DNA from 2 places in the Lactobacillus porci genome. Region 2 is predicted to be linked to the other one. Evidence: riboswitches for the same ligand, from Rfam matches in the RefSeq annotation. Region 2 holds a riboswitch; the other holds the start of a gene.
What was found. A riboswitch is a leader RNA that binds a small molecule or an ion and turns the genes downstream of it on or off. The one in region 2 is predicted to bind lysine.
Positions count from the first base shown of each region.

Region 1: it holds a riboswitch for lysine, as region 2 does, so the genes downstream of both, dapD (2,3,4,5-tetrahydropyridine-2,6-dicarboxylate N-acetyltransferase) here and FYJ62_RS06250 (ABC transporter substrate-binding protein/permease) in region 2, are expected to answer to the same signal.

Region 1 covers NZ_VUMX01000004.1:70,103-73,510, reverse strand. Annotated here, with positions in the region: gene FYJ62_RS02415 (N-acetyldiaminopimelate deacetylase) at 1-428, opposite strand, end outside; gene dapD (2,3,4,5-tetrahydropyridine-2,6-dicarboxylate N-acetyltransferase) at 471-1,184, opposite strand; lysine riboswitch at 1,301-1,480, opposite strand; gene FYJ62_RS02405 (aspartate kinase) at 1,724-3,082, shown strand; gene dapF (diaminopimelate epimerase) at 3,094-3,408, shown strand, end outside.
Region 2 covers NZ_VUMX01000015.1:1,187-4,594, reverse strand. Annotated here, with positions in the region: gene FYJ62_RS06250 (ABC transporter substrate-binding protein/permease) at 1-1,067, opposite strand, end outside; lysine riboswitch at 1,176-1,353, opposite strand; gene FYJ62_RS06245 (DNA-3-methyladenine glycosylase) at 1,465-2,094, opposite strand; gene FYJ62_RS06240 (DUF488 domain-containing protein) at 2,202-2,576, shown strand; gene FYJ62_RS06235 (NAD-dependent protein deacylase) at 2,573-3,271, opposite strand; gene FYJ62_RS06230 (hypothetical protein) at 3,370-3,408, shown strand, end outside.

The DNA.
Region 1 (3,408 bases), on a different contig from region 2:
TATGCCCGCTTGCCGCCGCTTTCGCTCTCTTCAGCCGGCTGGAAGAAAAACAGCAGATTGTCTTTTGGCTGATGCTCACTAAAATAGCTCAATACGCCCAGGGCGACGGTCATGTGGATGTCGTGCCCGCAGGCATGCATCACATGGGGATGCTTGGATTTAAATGGCAGGCCGGTTTCTTCCTCAACCGGCAGAGCATCGATATCCGCCCGGTAGCCAATCGTGCGCTTGGGCTGACTCCCCTTGACCAAGACCAGGAGGGCGGTTGGCAATTCTGCTGGCTCTCTAATGGTCAGGTAGTCCTGCTTCATCTGCTTGATCACGTCTAATAAGTAAGCGTGGGTTTCCTTTTCCTGCAGGGCCAATTCAGGGATCTCATGCAAGTGGCGCCGGATCTGAATCAGCTCTTCTTCCGTCAAAGCTGCCATTTCAAAAACTTCCTTAATATTGCTGAACTTCTTCTGTCATCCTTAAAGCTTGCGCAGGTCTTCTTCAAGACCGGTCTTGCTTTCCGTCTTTTCATCGACTTGCTTCAAGACTCTGGCTGGCACGCCGCCGACCACCGTGTGCGGGGCCACGTCCTTGGTAACCACCGCACCAGCAGCCACCACGGCGCCTTCGCCGACATGAACGCCTTCAAGTACGACCGCATTGGCCCCGATCAGGACGTCGTCGTCCACGCGAACCGGCTCAGCGGATGCTGGCTCAATTACCCCAGCTAAGACAGTGCCGGCACCGATGTGGCAGTTCTTGCCAACGATTGCCCGGCCACCAAGCACGGCGCCCATGTCAATCATTGACCCTTCGCCAATTTCTGCCCCGATATTGATTACGGCCCCCATCATGATGACGGCATTGTCACCGATCACGACTTGGTCGCGAATAAAGGCACCTGGTTCGATGCGGGCATTGACTTCCTTGATGTCAAGCATTGGCACGGCAGAGTTGCGCGCGTTGTTCTCAACCCGGACGGAAGCAAAGTCACCCTTGTGCTCCTCAAGGAAAGGCTTGAGATCCTTCCAGTCCCCGAAGACCACGCCGGTCTTTGCCTCTACAAAAGGATCCGTGCCTTCTGGAAAGCTCAGCTGATCCAGTCCTTCACCGCGCAGGTAAACCTTGACCGGAGTCTTCTTTGGCGCGGAGCCAATGTAGTTGATGATGCTTTGTGCGTCTAATTCTGCCATTTTGTTAACCTCTTTCAAATTTCCATTTAATTTGGGAGCGCCCGCGAAATCGACAAATAAAAAGCCCCGGGTTGCTTACGCAATCTGGAGCTTGAATAAATTCATCATTAAATCCGTCAATTGCAAGCGCAACGCAGGTAAATTCCCTGCGACAGTCTGCAGCTTCTTCAACTGCAACCCAGCCAATTTGCCCTAGCCATCTCGACAAACGCTTCGGCAACCGCCCCTTTCACGTGGGGTCAAAACCTGGCCGGCTCTCCCGCGCTACTGATGTTGGCTGCGCCTCTTCAATTGCCTACAGTCTAGTTTAATTTTGTGAGCTTGTCAATGTATTTTTCATGCCTTTTTAATAGCACGTGTAATTTTTCCCTTGCAGAAAAAATATTTACCTGGCAAGATCCCAATCCTGGAGCGGATCGCGGCGGATTTCAACCTGATGAATTGCAGAATATATTTTGCAAATTAGAAAAAATCATGCTATTGTCCTACATAGCTTAAAAGTTAATTAAAGTCTTTTTGAACTAAGGAGTGCTTTTCACATGAAAGTTGTAAAATTCGGGGGCAGTTCCTTGGCCAGCGGTCCTGCCGTTGCCAACGCCCTCAAGATTATCACCAGTGATCCAGAACGGCAGATCGTAGTAACTTCTGCGCCCGGCAAGCGTCACGCTGGCGATATCAAGGTTACCGACCTATTGATCAGATATGCCAACCAGATCATTGGCGGAGAAAACGCCAGCGCTACGGTTGAGGAAATCTTCCAGCGCTATGTGGAAATTGGCCACTACTTTGGCGTAGAAGAAGGCAATATCTCACATCTGCGCGATATTCTGCTTTCCCTGCCAAATGGCAACTATCCAAACAACGAATACCTGATGGCCGCCTTCAAGGCCCATGGCGAATGTCTGAATGCCCAATTGATCGCCATCATCTTGAACGAGCAGGGCGTAAAGGCCCGCTTCGTTGATCCAAAAGCCGCCGGCTTGACGGTAACTGGCTCACCCAACAATGCGTCTATCGCTCCAGAAAGCTACCAAGCCCTGGAGAACTTTGAGTATGAGCCTGACGAAAAGCTGATCTTCCCTGGCTTTTATGGCTATACCTTGGCTGGCCACATTGCTACTTTCTCCAGAGGCGGCTCTGACATTACCGGGGCTATTCTTGCCCGGGGCTTCCATGCCGATCTCTATGAGAACTTTACCGACGTTGACGCGATTTTCTCCGCCAACCCAGCCGTAGTCGACCACCCGCTGCCAATCCAGACCATGACTTACCGGGAAATGCGGGAACTGTCTTACGCTGGCTTTTCAGTCTTTCATGATGAGGCCTTGATTCCTGCTATCCAGGGGCAGATCCCAATCAACGTCAAAAACACCCAGCACCCTGAAAAACGTGGGACCATGATCGTTCCGGAAAAGCACTTCAAGCCTGAACATATCATGACTGGGATCGCGTCCAGCAAGCACTTCGCGGCTCTTTACCTGCACAAGTACCTCATCAACAAGGAAGTTGGCTTTACCCTCCGGATTCTGAACATCCTCAGCAAATATGGCCTTTCCTACGAACACATGCCAACTGGGATTGACGATTTGACCATTATCTTTGACAAGAATAAGCTGAGTGATGAAATCATCGATTCAGTCTGCGATGACATTCAAACTGAAATCAATCCTGACCACCTGGAATGGATCAACGACTACGCCATTATCATGATCGTTGGCGAAGGCATGAAGAATCATATCGGCGTCATGCGCGATATTGCCACTCCAGTCGCTGCCCAAGGGATTTCCCTGCGCATGGTCAACCAAGGCTCATCAGAAATCTCGATCATGATCGGGACGACCACTGAAGACGCTGACCGGGCGGTTAAGGCGATCTACGACTACTTTTTCAAGCGCTAAAGGAGACAATTATGACCAAGCTTTTGAAGGTTCACGGCTCACAAAATCAATTTTTCATCTTGGACCAAACCGTGCTCAAGCAGCCATTGAGCGACGCAGAGCTTAAAGCACTGACGATCAAGCTGACTGACCCGGAAACGGGCCTTTTAGGCGGTGCTGACGGCGTTCTGGCAATCAGCCAGTCTGATCATCCAGGGGTGCTCGGCAAGATGCGGGTTATCAACGCCGACGGCAGTGAGGCTTCAATGTGCGGCAATGGCTTGCGCACCGTGGCCCGCTACTTGTCCGAAAAGACCGGCCAGGACCAGTTCAAGGTTGAAACCATG
Region 2 (3,408 bases):
GTGCCCCGGAAGACTTCAACGTAAACTGACAGCAGCCACTTGCAGAAGGCCAGCAGGCCGCGCTTGAATTTCTTCTTCGGTTCTGGAATGGTCCGGACGATCCCGACCAATAGGCCGATGAAGAAGCCGACGATGGTGCCGACCAGGGAGATCAGCAAGGTCATGCCAATCCCTTCGAGGATCATGTTCCCGTAGTTCTTGATCATGGAAACCAGCCAGTTTTCCTTCTTGGTGTTGGTCTGCGGCTGCTGGTGCACGGCGTCCTTCATCAAGGCCTGGCGCTTGCTTTCAGGGATGCTGGCCAGAATCTTGTTGACGTCATTCAAAAGCTTGTCGTTGCCCTTCTTGACCCCGATGGAAACTTCGGCGTCGCTGGTGGAAACCTTCAGCCCCTTCATCTTGGACAGGTTGACCCCGACGATGTTGGAGTCGACCATCTTGAAGGAAGTCAGTTCCGTGTCTTCAGCCACGTAGCCGTCGATGGTCCCGGCTTCCAGAGATTCGCGCATGGCGGAAAAGTCCTTGGAAGCTGGCTCGCGCTTGGCGCCTGGCAGCTGCTTGATCAGGTCATAGTGCAAGGTCCCTTGCTGGGCGGTCAGCTTGGCCCCCTTGAAGTCAGTCAGGTACTTGGCGTCAGCGTACTTGCTGTTCTTGTTCATGATGACCACGAAATTGGTCGTCCGGTAAGGGCTGGTAAAGTTGATGGCCTTGCGGCGTTCTGCCGTTGGGCTCATCCCGGCGATGATCAGGTCGATCTTGCCACTGGTCAGGGCTGGCAAAAGCCCGTCCCATTGGGTCTTTTCCACGATGACCTTCTTGCCCAGCTTCTTGCCGATGATCTTGGCGATCTTGACGTCGTAGCCGTTGGCGTATGAGCTGGTCCCGTCGATCTTAACGGCACCGTTGGCCTTGGTCGTTTGGGTCCAGTTGTATGGAGCATAGTTGGCTTCCATACCGATCTTCAGCGTGTCGCTGTCGGCCTTGGCTGGCCGTGAAAGGGCGATGCCCGTGGCCAGGGTCAGGACCAAGGCCAGGACCGCGCTGATCCAGCTTCTCTTTAACTTCATCTGTATAAAACCTCCATAATATACACAGATATGAAATACAATAAAAGCGAAAGCAAAACACCCTCACTGCTTGAACAATGAGGGTGGTAAAATTCAGTATTTAATACCAAAAATCATAGCACTCCCTGGCAGGGCCAGGACAGTCTACGGGATCTTCTCCCGCAGCCCAACCAGCGTCTTGCACGACCAAGCCGTTGGTTTCGGCGATATCCCTTACTGCCAGGCTTCTGCATCGATTCGTGGATTCAGCCCGTGTTCGTGAACAATCGCGACCTCTATTGTATTGGATAATAATTTCTAACTAGGAAAAGCCTAAAATATTTTTAATAATCTGTCAAGCTAAGATAACGCTTACTTTGACAAAAAGTGATAAGTGGATAATAGAAAGCCATATCCTTTACAGCCAGCCGCGGTTTGGATCATAGTCGCGCTTTTTCATGTCGGAAACGTAAGGATTGCCGGCGACGAAAAAGCGCAGGGGCTGGCTAGCCCAGAAGGGGTCCGACTGGTTGATCCCGATCCGGGGCGCGGCAATGAGTTGCTTGGCGGCCTTGCGCTTACGCGGGTCCAGGTCAATGGCAAAGGGCGACTGGTCCAGGGGCTGGCAGTCCCAGGCCCGGGAATTGACCCCCAAGGCCAGCATCAGCTTAGCCGGGCCATTAGTCAGGAGGACGCCGTCCTTGCCCCGGTTCTGGATCATCCGCTCCAGGCCAAAGGCTGGCTCGATTGCCCGGATCAGGATGCCTTGGGGCTCGTCTTTGGCTTGGGTGGCCACGTCAAAGAAGAAGTACTGGCGCTGGGAGTAGATATAGATGGTGCCTGGCGGTCCATAAAGGCCTTCGTTGGCCTGGCTGCGGCGGCCGGCATAAGAGTGGGCCGCCCGGTCTTGCTTGCCCAGGTAGGCTTCAGCTTCTACGATATAGCCGCCCAGGCGCTCTTGCCCGTCAAAGTAGCTGAAAGGTCGGCCGAGCAGGTCTTTGGCCAGGTTCGCCGTGGGCATACTGGAAAAATAGTCTTGGTAGTTCATGTTAGACTCCATTAGGAATATAATTTATTTTAGTCGATATTATTTTTGACCAAATTGGTAAAAAAGTAAATAAAGAGTCTAGAATCCAAAGCAAAGAAGGCAACAAGATGGGAGAAATCAAATTAGTCAGAATCTATGATTCAGAGCAGCCAGTGGGCTTCCGGATCCTCGTTGACCGCCTGTGGCCCAGGGGCATGAGCAAGGAGCGGGCCAAGCTGGACCTGTGGGCCAAGGAGCTGGGGCCAAGCAATGACCTGCGCAAGTGGTTTGGCCATGAAGACGCGAAGTACCCGGAATTCAAGCGGAAGTACTTCGCGGAGCTGGACCAGAATCCGGCCGTGGCTGACTTCAGGGACTTGCTCAAAGAGCAATTGAAACAGGGCGACGTCTTGTTCCTGTTCGCGGCCAAGAATCTTGACCACAACCAGGCCGTCGCCCTGAAGGAATATCTTGAAGCTGAAAACGGCAGGCAGAAAAGCTAAAGCTGCTTGAAAACGTCCAAGGCGTCGCCGGTGAGCTGCTTGATGCCGGCGGCCGGAATCTCAGTCAGGTTAAGGGCCCACAGCTTGGCGCTGGCTGGCGCGTAGTTGAGCAGGCCGGCGAAGGGGTAGACCACGAAGCTGGTGCCGACGATGATCACCATGTCGCTGTTGGCAATGTGATTGACGGAATTGCTGATGTTGTCAGGGTTGATCCCTTCCCCGTAAAGGACGATGCCTGGCCGGATGATCCCGCCGCATTCATGCCGGTAGCCCTTGGCATAATCCTCGTAGGTCAGCTGCTTGTGGCACTTGCTGCAGTAGATGTCGTAGAGGTTGCCGTGGAATTCGGTGACGTGGCGGTTGCCGGCCTTAGCGTCCAGGGTATCGATGTTCTGGGTGACCAGGTAGCCCTTTTCGTTGCAGATCGCGGCTATTTTTTCATGGATCAGGTTGGGCTTGGCTTCCGGAAAGTACATGTTCTGCATGACGAAGCTGTAGAAGAGCTCCGGCCGGTTGAAGAGGGTGTCCTCGCTCAAAATCGTTTCCGGCGGCTCGCTGACGCCGTTATAGATCCCGGTCTTGGACCGGTAGTCGGGGATGCCGGAGTGGGTTGAGACGCCGGCACCGGTCAGGAAGACCGGATGGCGGGCGGCACTTAAGTCTGCTTTGAATTCTTGCAAAAGTTGTTGGTCCATGCTTTATCCTTTCTTAAACTAGTTCTTAAGCGGTTAACTCAATTATAAACCCCGAGTTTGCTATAATGTGCTTAACAAAAGCAAAAGAGGTGGCAAAAATGACAGTTGATTCGATGTTTTACATAGTGATAGACGTC